One region of the Amorphus sp. 3PC139-8 genome, then DNA from elsewhere that is predicted to be linked to it. Evidence: predicted binding sites of a transcription regulator. Region 1 holds the regulator's gene; each other region holds the start of a gene.
What was found. Region 1 encodes PhoB, which activates phosphate uptake and scavenging genes when phosphate is short. Its sites were predicted from a motif close to TGTCATNNANCTGTCAT; they were not measured.
Positions count from the first base shown of each region.

Region 2: phnA (phosphonoacetate hydrolase) is a predicted target of PhoB. The motif match lies at 2,350-2,366, and genes of this name have one in related genera.
Region 3: HNS03_RS15000 (alkaline phosphatase) is a predicted target of PhoB. The motif match lies at 1,494-1,510, and genes of this name have one in related genera.

Region 1 covers NZ_JABJVY010000027.1:28,312-32,584, reverse strand. The annotation lists gene pstA (phosphate ABC transporter permease PstA) at 1-232, shown strand, start outside; gene pstB (phosphate ABC transporter ATP-binding protein PstB) at 284-1,111, shown strand; gene phoU (phosphate signaling complex protein PhoU) at 1,422-2,144, shown strand; gene phoB (phosphate regulon transcriptional regulator PhoB) at 2,167-2,862, shown strand; gene HNS03_RS20780 (TRAP transporter substrate-binding protein) at 3,409-4,273, shown strand, end outside.
Region 2 covers NZ_JABJVY010000002.1:266,859-271,131, forward strand. The annotation lists gene HNS03_RS03610 (hypothetical protein) at 1-9, shown strand, start outside; gene HNS03_RS03615 (dihydrodipicolinate synthase family protein) at 107-1,039, shown strand; gene HNS03_RS03620 (LysR substrate-binding domain-containing protein) at 1,284-2,228, opposite strand; gene phnA (phosphonoacetate hydrolase) at 2,377-3,648, shown strand; gene HNS03_RS03630 (alkaline phosphatase family protein) at 3,653-4,273, shown strand, end outside.
Region 3 covers NZ_JABJVY010000015.1:79,307-83,579, forward strand. The annotation lists gene HNS03_RS14980 (disulfide bond formation protein B) at 1-435, opposite strand, end outside; gene HNS03_RS14985 (DUF5993 family protein) at 446-601, opposite strand; gene HNS03_RS14990 (hypothetical protein) at 743-865, shown strand; gene HNS03_RS14995 (hemerythrin domain-containing protein) at 881-1,318, shown strand; gene HNS03_RS15000 (alkaline phosphatase) at 1,586-3,082, shown strand; gene HNS03_RS15005 (hypothetical protein) at 3,212-3,637, shown strand; gene HNS03_RS15010 (ABC transporter ATP-binding protein) at 3,647-4,273, shown strand, end outside.

The sequences.
Region 1 (4,273 bases):
GACGGCGCCGCTGCTTCTGATCGGCATGAATGCCTTCGTGGCCTCGGTCCCCTCGACGCCGCTCGATCAGTCCAGTGCCCTACCCGTGCAGATTTATCTCTGGCAGGGTAACGAACTCCGGAACTTTTTCGAGGCACGGACCTCGGCCGCCATCATCGTGCTGTTGGGCATGATGATTTGTCTGAATGCTTTGGCGATCTATCTGCGCCACCGGTTCGAGCGTCGCTGGTAGATCCGGCGAACCGCACAGCGACGACACCGGTCATCCTAAAGGAGATATCCAATGAGCGCAGCAGTGGCAGAGGCCGTTCGCGAGAGCTTCGAAACGGTGCGGACCCCGGACGAGGAGCCGAAGCCGGTCAAGATCGAAGCGAAGGACGTTTCCGTCTTCTATGGCGAGAAACAGGCTTTGTTCAACGTCTCCATCAACATTCCAGAGCGCGCGGTGACGGCGTTTATCGGGCCGTCGGGCTGCGGCAAGTCGACCTTCCTTCGGTGCTTCAACCGGATGAACGACACCATCGACGGCTGCCGGGTGACGGGCAACCTGATGATGGAGGGCGATGATCTCAACGACCATTCGCGCGACGTCGTGCTCCTGCGCGCCCGGGTGGGGATGGTGTTCCAGAAGCCGAACCCGTTTCCGAAGTCGATCTGGGAAAATATCGCCTACGGGCCGAAGATCCACGGCCTCGCCAAGGCCAAGGCGGATCTCGATGAGATCGTCGAGCAGAGCCTGCAGAAGGCCGGCCTCTGGAACGAGGTGAAGGACCGGCTTCAGGAGCCCGGCACGGGCCTGTCCGGCGGTCAGCAGCAGCGCCTGTGTATCGCGCGGGCCGTGGCGGTGAGCCCTGAAGTCATCCTGATGGACGAGCCCTGCTCGGCGCTCGACCCGATCGCCACGGCGAAGGTCGAGGAGCTGATCGACGAGTTGCGCGAGAACTACACGATCGTGATCGTGACCCACTCCATGCAGCAGGCCGCCCGCGTGTCCCAGCGGACCGCCTTTTTCCATCTCGGCCTTCTGGTCGAGGAAGGGCCGACGAACGTGCTGTTCACCAGCCCGAAGGAAAAGCGGACCCAGGATTACATCACCGGCCGCTTCGGCTGATCGAAACGGCGTTTGGCCGAACCGGACTTCTGCTCGGTTCGGTCTTCGGATTACGGTGAGCGCCCGGTTCGGTCGCGTTGTCGGCGAAAGCGCCGCCTCGTATCATTGACCGGTCAAGACGGGACGCTGGAGCCTTTTCCGCTTTCCGCTGTTCACGGAAGCGTAGACTGGCTCTCACTCATTGTTTGACGCGTTTCCGGTCGGCGAACCGGTTTTCACTTCGCCGGGAAACGCTTTCATACGGTCCGATAACGCGGCAGGCTCGCATCGGGCCGACATGGATTTCTAGCGAGCGTAGATTCGGGCGGACATGGCCAACGAACACATAACGGGCGCATATGACGACGAACTGCGCGATCTGGTGAGCCGGATCGCGGAGATGGGCGGTCTGGCCGAAGGGCTGGTCTCCGAAGCGGTGACCGCGCTGACGCGAATCGACATCGCGAGGGCTCAGAACGTCATCTACCAGGATCATCGCCTGGACGAGATGCAGCGTCAGCTCGAGGAGCGGGCGATCAGCGTGATCGCGCGCCGGCAGCCGGTTGCCAAGGATCTGCGCGAAATCATCGCGGCGATGCGGGTGTCGGCCGATCTGGAGCGGGTGGGCGATCTCGCCAAGAATATCGCCAAGCGCGTGATCGCGATCGACGGGCAGTTCCACAGCAAGCGGCTAGCGTTCGGCGTGGAGCATATCTCCGAAATCACGCTGGAGCAGCTTAAGGCGGTGCTGGACGCTTACACGTCGCAGGATCTCGACGCGGCCCATGCCGTGCGCAATCGCGACGACGAGATCGACTCCATGTACACGTCGCTGTTCCGCGAACTGTTGACTTACATGATGGAAGACCCGCGGAACATCACGTTCTGTACGCATCTCCTCTTCTGCGCCAAGAATATCGAGCGCATTGGTGATCATGCGACGAATATCGCCGAAAATATTCATTTCATGATCACGGGTCAGCAGCTCCAGGAAGATCGGCCGAAGCACGATGAGTCTAGCTACATACCCGCCGGAAGCGACCAGGTACGGTGACCACATCAAGGGGCGATCGGTCATGCCCAAGGTCTTGATCGTCGAAGACGAGGAGCCGCTGGCGCTTCTCCTGCGCTACAATCTCGAAGCCGACGGTTTCAGCGTCGACACCTGCACGCGGGGCGACGAGGCGGAGATCCGGTTGCGGGAAACGCAGCCCGATCTTCTGGTCCTGGATTGGATGCTGCCGGGTTTGTCGGGGATCGAGCTCTGCCGCCGCCTGCGCAACCGGCCGCAGACCGAAAACCTCCCCGTGATCATGCTCACTGCCCGCGGCGAAGAGACCGAGCGCATCCGCGGCCTTTCGACCGGCGCCGACGACTATGTGGTGAAGCCGTTTTCGGTGCCGGAGCTGATGGCGCGCATCCGCGCCATCTTGCGGCGGACCAAACCTGCGGTGGTGTCGAGCCTGCTGACGGCCGGCGACATCGAGCTCGACCGCACGACCCATCGCGTGCGCCGCTCCGGCCGGGAGATCCATCTCGGTCCGACCGAATTCCGGCTCCTGGAATTCCTCATGCAATCGCCGGGGCGGGTGTTTTCGCGCGAACAGCTCCTGGACGGGGTCTGGGGCCACGATGTCTACGTGGATGAACGCACGGTCGACGTTCACATCGGTCGCCTGCGCAAGGCGGTCAATCGGGGCAAGGTGCGCGATCCCATCCGCACCGTGCGGGGCGCGGGCTACGCCTTCAACGACCAGTTCACGGAAGTCTAAGAGCAAAGCCTGCGAAAAGTGGGCACCGGTTTTCCGTCCGGCTTTGCGAAGGTAGAAAGCAAAGCCCGCGAAAAGTGGGCACCGGTTTTCCGTCCGGCTTTGCGAGAGGAGAGAGCAAAGCCCGCGATAAGTGCGATGCGGTTTTTCGATGGCTCGTTTCGCTCAAGACAGTCGCGCTTTGCGCGACGTCTCCGCGAGGGGCCAACCGGCCGGCGCGCGGTCGCATGCTGGCTGCGCTCAGACCGTTGATCTTCCCGTCCGTCTCGCGGGCGGGCCATGAGCCTCTCCGCGGCCCAAATCACGCGGTCGCGAGCCGGCCGACTGCGCGCTGCTTGCTCTGGATCAATGGAGCCGACCGTTGCGGGTGATCAACTGCGCCGGCGCGTCGCGAGAGATGGATTTTGCTAAATTCATGCTGGCGGGCCACCATTGGTGCGCCCTATAGAAGGTTGCGACCGTTACTATCGTTCGAGGTGGACACATCGGCTCCGGCCGGCATCCGGCCACCGGTGGCGGGCGTACAACAGACCGTTCGGAGGAAGCTCAATGACCTTCAAGACCAATCGCAGAAAGTTCCTTGCGGGGACCGCCGCGGCGACGGCGGGCCTGTTGGCGGCGCCTGCCATCCTGCGCGCTGCCGAAACCATCAAGCTCGACATCAGCCACTATCTCCCCCCGACCCACGGCATCGAGGTCGACATGCTGCGCCCGTGGGCGGAGGAGCTGCGCGAGAAGTCGAACGGCCAGGTCGATTTTGAGATCCACAACGTCTCCAGTGCCTATGGCCGTCTCGACCGCCAGGCCGACCAGGTGCGCGCAGGTGTCGTTGACGTAGGTTTTGGGCTCGCCGGCATTCCGCGCGGCCGTTTCCCCCACACCTCGGTGATCGAGCTCCCCTTCGTGGTGGAGCGGGCGGAAGCCGGTAGCCGCGCGCTTTGGGAACTCTACCAGACCGGTCAGCTCGGCGGGGAGTATGACGGCTTCAAGGTGCTCGGTCTGATGACCCATCACGGCGCGCTGTTCCACACCGTCGATCGGCCGATCAAGCAGCTCTCCGATCTCAAGGGGCTGCGTATCCGCTCGCCGGGGCCGGCGGTCAACGCCATGCTGGAGTTCGAAGGCGCCAGCGCGATCGGCATGCCGCCCTCACAGATCTACGAGGCGCTTCAAAAAGGCGCGCTCGACGGCGTGGCGACCACCTGGGATCTCGTCGGCGCGATCAAGCTGAATGAAGTCCTGAAGTACCACACCGACGCCCGGGTCTATGCCGCTGCGTTCTATATCGTGATGAACCAGGACACCTATAACGGCCTACCGGAAAATGTCCGCACCATCATCGACGAGACCACCGGCGAAGCCTGGCAGTCCAAGATCGGTCCGTGGTGGGACAAGTGGGATGCCGCGGGCAAAC
Region 2 (4,273 bases), on a different contig from region 1:
GAAGAGTGACCGGTGACCGCGATCGTGATCCGGCGTTCGGCGCAGGTCATGCCGGACACCTTATTCGCTCATTCGGTTCAGGACTTTTGGGAAGGGCATAGAGGCAATGACGACGAATATCTTCAGCGGCTGCATTCCCGCGCTCATGACGCCGTGCAAGCCGGACCGGACCCCGGATTTTCCGGCGCTGGCGCGCAAAGGGCGCGAATTGCACGCGGCCGGTATGAACGCGGTCGTCTATTGCGGGTCGATGGGCGATTGGCCGCTTCTAACCGACGAGCAGCGCATGGAGGGCGTGCGCCATCTGGTCGAAGCCGGGGTCCCGACCATCGTGGGCACAGGGGCGATCAACACGAAGTCGGCCGTCGCGCACGCGGCGCATGCCGCCGAGGTCGGCGCTCAGGGGTTGATGGTCATTCCCCGAGTGTTGTCGCGCGGCACCGCGCCAAGCGCGCAACGGGCGCATTTCTCCGCCGTCCTGGACGCCGCGAAAGGCTTGCCGGCGGTGATCTACAACAGCCCCTATTACGGCTTCGCCACCCGCGCCGACCTGTTCTTCGCCCTGCGCGCCGACTATCCCAATCTGGTCGGGTTCAAGGAGTTCGGCGGGGCGGCGGACCTGAGCTACGCGGCCGAGACCATCACCTCGGGCGACGACGACCTGACGCTGATGGTCGGGGTCGACACCCAGGTCTACCACGGCTTCGTCAAGTGCGGGGCAGGGGGTGCCATTACCGGCATCGGCAACGCGCTGCCCAAGGAGGTTCTGCACCTTGTCTCGTTGTGCGAGCAAGCGGCGGCCGGCAACATGGTGGCGCGGGCTAAGGCGCGCGAGCTGGAAGAGGCGTTGTTGGTGCTGTCGACCTTCGACGAGGGCCCCGATCTGGTGCTGTTCTACAAGCATCTGATGGTGCTGACCGGCAACGAGGAATACCGGCTGCATTTCAACGAGACCGATGCGCTGTCCGAGACGCAGCGGGCCTTCGCCGAAGCGCAGTTCAAGCTGTTCCGGACCTGGTATGATGCCTGGGTCTCTTAGAACCGTTCAGCCTTTCACAGAATCGCAGAACGGTTCTAACTCCTTATTTCAACGCGTTTCCGGACGGCCAACCCGTTTCCGCTTCGCCGAGACCCGCTCTTGAGTATTTCCCGTTCAGAAGGAAGCGGTTTGAACGAAAAGAAGGTGCGTTTGGACGGCGACGCCGTCGGTCGCTAGCGCGAAAAAGGCGTCAGGACGTGCGGTCTGCAGTCGAGCATTTTTTGATTTCGCTCCGGGCGGGCTGTTAGCCGCGCGGCGGAGCCGATGCCTTCTCGCCCGGCTGGTCGGCGCCCGGTCGCGCGCTGTCGGCAATGGCCGTAGACCGGCAGTCGGCGGCCGTTTCGCACAACCATGTGGCGACCTTGCGCGCCGCGGCGGCGTTGCCCTCTGGGTTGACGCCAACCGTATAGGTCGCCCCCGGGACACGGATCTCAGGCCACGGTTCGATCAGATGGCCGGCGCGGACCAGTTCCTCCACAAGGAATAGCGGCGCGACTAGTGCGCCGATGCCCGAAAGGGCCGCCTCCAGAGCGATGTAGAAGTGCGGGAAGCGGATCGCCTCGGGCGCCGTTGGCGCTCCTGTCGCCCGTGCGAACCAGCGCTTCAACTCGCCGGCGCGCGTGTCGGCGGCGACCAGCGGCAGTGCCGACGGGCTGGATGCCCCAGATAGTGCCGGGGCCGTCAGCAGACCGAGCTCCTCCACGAACAGGGGCTGCGGATCGAAACGGGCAGCGAGCGCCGGGCCGCGCCGAATCATCACGTCGAAGGGGATCGCGTCCCAGTCTTCCGTCGTATGGGTCGGCCGTACGGCGACGCGGACGCCCGGCCCGGAGGCCTGAAAGGACGGCAGCCGGGGAATGAGCCAGCGCATCGCGAAGGTCGCAGGCGCGACGACGGCTAGTTCGCTTTCCTGTTCCGCCGCTTCGATGTCGTCGAGGGCGGCCGCCAGGAGCTGACGGGCCTCTCCCATCGCCGTTGCCAATCGCTCGCCTGCGGCATTGGCGATCATGCCGCGCCGTTTTTCCGCAAAGAGCGGTCGCTCGAGCCACTGCTCCAGTTGCGTGATCTGCTTGCTCACAGCCCCGTGCGTGACGGATAGGTCCTCCGCGGCAGCAGAAATACTTCCCGTTCGTACTGCGCTTTCCAGTGCAAGAAGCGCTTTAAGTGGCGGTAGTCGTCGTTTTGTCATGTGAATACCGTTCACATCGCGCCGAATTTATTTCGATTGAGCATCAGATCCAGAAAAGGATAATGAAAATACTCAGATAAGCGGCCTCTATGCCTGAATTGAGTGAGCATACAGGACGCCCATGGCGCTTTGATAACAGGGAGTGAGAATGTCCGTCGCACAGCACCGACCGATCATCGACGAGGCGTGGAACGTCGAGGTCAACGGCCGCAGCTATCGGTGGCCGCGGCGCCCGGTCGTGGTGATCTGCTACGACGGGTGCGACCCCGCCTACGTGGAAGCCGCCTGCCGCGATGGCATCGTGCCGAACCTCGCACGGATGCGGGCGGACGGCTTCGATGGCGTGGCGTTGGCGGCGATGCCGACCTTCACCAACCCCAACAACGTCTCGATCGTTTGCGGTGCGCCGCCGAGCGTGCACGGCATCTCCGGCAACTACTTTCTCGACGTCGAGAGCGGAGAGGCCGTGATGATGCTGGACGACGCCGGCATGATCGCCCGGACGATCCTCTCCGGCTTCTCGCGCGGCGGTGCCGAGGTCGCGACCGTGACTGCCAAGGACAAGCTCCTGAAGGCGCTGGCCAAGGACTTGGACGGCGTCGCCTTCTCCGCGGAGAAGGCCGACAAGGCCACCCTGGCGGCGAACGGGATCGAGGATGCCACCCGGCTCGTCGGCCGGCCGACGCCGGGCCAGTACCAGCCGGACCTGTCGCTGTTCGTTCTCGATGCCGGGGTCCGGCTCCTGGAGGAGCACGCGCCCGACTTGGTCTATTTGTCGCTGTCGGACCTGGTGCAGCACAGCCATGCGCCCGGCACGCCGGAGGCGAATGCCTTCATGGCCGAGGTCGACGCCCGCGTCGGCCGCCTCATTGCGCTCGGCGCGACCGTCGGCATCGTCGCAGACCACGGCATGACCGACATGGCGCTGGAGGACGGCAGTCCCAACGTCGTCTACCTCGGTGATGCGCTCGACGCTCGCTTCGGCGTCGGGCGGACCCGTGTCATCTGCCCGATCACGGACCCGTTCGTGCGCCATCACGGTGCGCTCGGCGGCTTCGTTCGGGTGCATGTCCTCGATCCCGAGCTCGAAGCCGGCGAGGTGCTCGCCGAAGTCGCTGCGACTGACGGCGTCGATCTGGCGCTTGTCAGGGACGAGGCCTGCGCCCGCTTCGAGCTGCCGGCCGACCGGGAGGCCGACATCGTCGTGGTGGCCGAGGCCGGCGTGGCGATCGGTGCCCGCGCCGCCGACCACGACCTGTCGCAGCTCGCCGGCACGCGGCTGCGCTCCCACGGCGGGCTCGCCGAGCAGCGCGTGCCCTTCATCCTATCGCGGCCGCTGAATGCCGCCTACCGGGCGCGCGCAGAGGACACGCTACGCAACTTCGACATCTTCGACTTCGCCATCAACGGAACGGACTGACACCATGTCCCGTGTGATCGCGATCATGCTCGACGGGTTGCGCCGGGACTTCGTGCGACCCGAATTCACCCCGAACCTCGCCCGGTTCGCCGAACGTGCGGCGGTGTTCGAGGCCCACCGCTCTGTCTTTCCTTCCGCTACCCGCGTCGTCTCCGCTGCCTTCGCCACTGGCTGTCATCCGGCACGCAACGGACTCCACGGCAACTCCATGGCGCTCATGGAAGACAGCGGCCTCGTCGTGCACGATGCCGGCAAGCCGGACTTCCTGCAGCACAAGCGGGCAGTTACCGGGCGGACCCTCGCAACGCCGACGATGGCGGAGCGCCTGGCCCCGCGTGGCGGCGCCGTCGTCTTCAACAACGTCTCGCCCGGCGCCGCCTATGCCCACGATCCAGACGGTCACGGCCGCGTCTATCACCGCGCCGGTTCGTTCGGACCCGGCCGCGTCCCCGTCGCCGAGTCCGACCGGCTGGACATCAGCCTCGGCATCGAAGGCGACCGGGAGATGACCCGGCGGTTTCTCGACGAAGCCGTGGCGCGCGATCCGGCGCTGTCGGTGCTCTGGCTGTCGGAACCGGACACGTCGCAGCATGCCTCGCCCCTCGGCTCGCCCGAGCATCTGGAT
Region 3 (4,273 bases), on a different contig from region 1:
GATGACGGCGATCCGGGCGAGCTGTCCATGGGCGCGGCCGCTCGACGAAAATTGGCCGTCGAGCAAGAGCATTAGACCGACACCGATCACCACCAAGCCGAACACCACGAACGCCCAGGTGTAAAGGTGCAGACCCAGCACAGGATCGCCGTCCGCACCGGTTCCGGGCACGATATGGAGCGCGACCTGGCGCAGTGCGATCGCACCGCCGATCACCGCGCCAAGCAGCATGATGCCGTAATGGCCCGGCCGCAGGCCGCATAGAAGGTTCATGGCAAGGCCGGCGCCGACGATCACGAAACCAACCCGCTGCAACAGGCAGAGCGGGCAGGGCAGTTCGCCGTAGAGGATCTGTTCGACAAACGCGGCAATCAGCACGCAGGTGATCGCGAGCAGGCCGATGGCGTTGAGAGGACGGGCGAGGCTTGCGGTCATCGCGTGTCCCTCAAAGGCTGATGTTGATCGCCGAAGAGGCGTGATAACGGAACAGGTAGACAGTCAAGACGATTGTCGCCAGGACAATCCAAAGCGCCGGCCAGCGAAGATTGCGCCAGGCCAAAAGGCAGGCAACGACCACGCCGAAAAAGGGGAGCGCCATCATCGGGTGTGCCTCCATTTTATTGTTTCTGTTTCGGCGCTTGATCGCCAGCCCTTAACAGTCTCGCTTGAGCTTTGGCATCCATCGACGGACATCGCAAGCCGCGCCGCAACATCGCCAGTGAATGGACGCAACGAGGGAAGAATGGCCAGCGACGATTTGGAAATCCGGACCGGTCTTCCCGATGCGCTCAGCGTCTTGCTGGACGCGCACCCGCGGGCACTTTGGACGGAGCGGACGCCCGTCGGCGGCCTAACGGCCTTCTGACTCGAGCGGCATTTGATGTTTCGCCAGATTCTCGCCGAGCTTCGCGGCGGGGGCGAAGAGGTCGCCGATCGGCGCGGGGCGGCATCCGATTATGTCCACAAGCTGGCGCGCTATGGCAGCTTTTTCGTCTCGCAACTTCACGAGCACCATCACCTGGAAGATATGCACTATTTTCCGCTGCTGGCGGCGGCCGAACCGCGCCTGGAAGCCGGTTTCACGCTGCTGGACGGCGATCACAAGTCACTCGACGCGCACCTGGGGCGATTCGTCGACGAGGCCAATGTCCTTCTCCAGACGCTGCAAACCGAACCGGTCGATATCGCGGCCGGGCGCGCGGCGGCTTTCGCGGAAGGGATCGGAACGTTCGAGGGTTTTCTCGACCGTCACCTCACCGACGAGGAGGACATCATCGTTCCGATCTTGCTGGAGCATGGAGAAGGGCGTTTCGGCTGACCGGCGAACAGCGTCTATTCCGTAAAGTCGGCGACCACCACTTTTTCGAACCAATCGAACCACGCAAAGGTCGCGTAATGTTATAATATCCATATGCGGAAATATGAGGCGATCGAGCCCGTGCGTCTTCCGGAAAGCACGGCAAACCGCTCCCCTTACTTTTCCGCGCCCGATCCTTCATCGGAGTGTCACGGAACCTCAGCGCAAGTGTCACAGATGCCGTGTACGTGGCCGTCGCAGGTTCCCTACGCCGAGGAGGCTCCCCCCATGCTTCGTACCGCACTGATGACGACTGTCGCGCTTGGCCTTGTGGCCGCGCCGGCACTGGCCCAGGACGTTCCGCAGGCTTCCAGCCAGTGGTACAGCGATGGCCAGGCACACATTCAGGACATGCTGGCGCGCCAGCCGAACACCAACGCGGCGAAGAACGTGATCCTGTTCATCGCCGACGGCAACGGCATCGGCACCAACTACGCCGTTCGCCTCTATGACGGCCAGCAGAAGGGTATGCTCGGCGAAGAGAACGTTCTGCCCTACGAAGCCTTCCCGAGCGTCGCGCTGGTGAAGACCTACAACATCAACGCCCAGACGCCGGACTCCGCGCCGACCGCCGGCTCGATGAACACCGGCGTCAAGCAGCGCTTCAACACGATCAACCTCGGCGAGAACGCGATCCACGAAGAGTGCGCGTCCGAAGAGGGCAACAAGCTCACCACCTTCTCCGAACTCGTCAGCGGGCAGGGCAAGTCGGTCGGCGTTGTCACGACCGCTCGCATCACCCATGCGACCCCGGCTGCCGTCTATGCCAAGACGGCCAACCGCGACTGGGAAGGCGAGGCGCCGGAAGGCTGCATGGACATCGCCGCTCAGCTTTTCGAGGCGATGCAGGCCGGCACCGTCGACTTCGCCATGGGTGGCGGTCGCCGTTACTTCCTCCCGAAGGACGCGGTCGGTGATGAAAACACCAAGGGGCGCCGCCCCGACGGCCGGGATCTAATCCAGGCGGCGAAGGATGCCGGTTTCCAGTACGCCTGGAACACCGAGACGGTGAACGGCCTGAACCTCGACGGCCAGACCCCGGTTCTCGCGCTGCTCGAAGATAGCCACATGAAGTATGAGACCGATCGCGCCGACAGCGACGAGCCGTCTCTGACTGACATGACCAAGGCGGCGATCGAGTATCTCTCCAAGAACGAGAACGGCTACTATCTGGAGATCGAGTCCGGCCGCGTCGACCACGCCAACCATGACGGCAACGTCTTCCGCGCGCTGACTGACGGCGTCGAATTCGCCAACGCGGTGGCCGCTGCCGACGAGCTGACCGACGACGGCGACACGCTGATCATCGTTACGGCCGACCACGAGCATGCGATTGCCTTCAACGGCTATTGCGGTCGCGGCTCGCCGATCAACGGCCTTTGCATGGGTGTTTCTAAGGACAAGATCGAGCACACCAACGAGCCGGAAGTCGCCGCCGACGGTAAGCCTTACACCGTGGTGGGCTACCTCAACGGCGTCGGCTCCGTCCTGAAGGAGAACGGCAACGACTATTCGGGTTCGCGTCCGGACCTGACCCAGGAAGCGGCGACCGACAAGGACTACGTTCAGCAGGCGCTGATCCCGATGTCGTCGGAAACCCACTCCGGTGAAGACGTCGCCGTGTTCGCCAAGGGGCCGTGGGCGCACCTGTTCGATGGCATGATCGAGCAGAACTACATCTTCCACGTGATGAACTACGCGGTGAACCCGCAGACCGCCCAGTAAGCAGTCCGCTTTTCTACGGACGCTTTGTCACAGCTAGCAAAGGCCCGCCCTGCGCGGGCCTTTCGCTCATTTGTCATGGGGATCCGCTACCGGTTGCGGGAACTGGCGGCCCAGTTTGGAGGCGAAGTGATGGATCGGCGCGCATTTTTGTTGGGAACGGCAGGTCTGGCCGCAGCCCTGGTTCGGCCCGCCGCGGCGGACAATCTCCTGCGCATCCGCGAGCTCTACAACAAGGACCTTTCCTTCTCCGACCTCGCCAACTCAATCGCCGGGGACCGCGTCAGCGTGCGCGGCTTCATGGCACCGCCGCTCAAGGCGGAATCGACCTTCTTTGTGTTGACCGCGCGGCCAATGGCGGTCTGCCCGTTCTGCGAAACCGAGGCGGAGTGGCCGGACGACATTCTCGCCATCTATTCCAAACGCGTGGTCGACGTCGTGCCCTTCAATGTGGAGATCGAAACCCGAGGTCGTCTGGAACTCGGCACCTTCAAGGATCCGGAGACCGGCTTCGTCAGCCGGGCGAGGATCGTCGACGCGACCTACGACCGCAGCTAGGCGGGCGCAATGGGGCTCCCGCTCACGATCTCGGACTTGAAGATCTCCGGCGATCGCGGCCGGATCATTCTGCACGTTGATCGATTGTCGATCGCGCCGGGCGAGGCCGTTGGCGTGCGCGGCCCTTCGGGTGCGGGCAAGTCGACCCTTCTGTTCGCCGTGGCCGGCCTGCTTCCGATCGCCGGCGGCACGGTGCGTTGGGGAGAGGTGGAGCTTTCGGCCCTGTCCGACGCCGAGCGGGCGGCCTTTCGGCGCCAGCGGATCGGGATGGTGTTCCAAGACTATCTCCTGTTTGAGGAGCTGACCCCGCTCGCCAATGCCGGGCTTGCCGGCGCCTATTCCAAGCGCGCGCGGCGCAAGCCGATCACCAGCCGGGCTGCCGGCATGTTGGAAAAGCTTGGGATCGGGCTCGATGGCGCCCGCTCAGTTGCGAGCTTTTCCGGAGGCGAGCGTCAGCGGGTCGCGGTCGCGCGTGCGCTCGCGACCGATCCCGATATCGTTCTCGCCGATGAACCGACGGCAAGCCTCGACCGGGAGGCAGCCGACCGGCTCGTGGACGATCTCGTCCGGCTCGCCCGCGAAGGCGGCAAAACGCTGATCTCCGTCAGCCACGATCCGGCCGTACATGCCCGGATG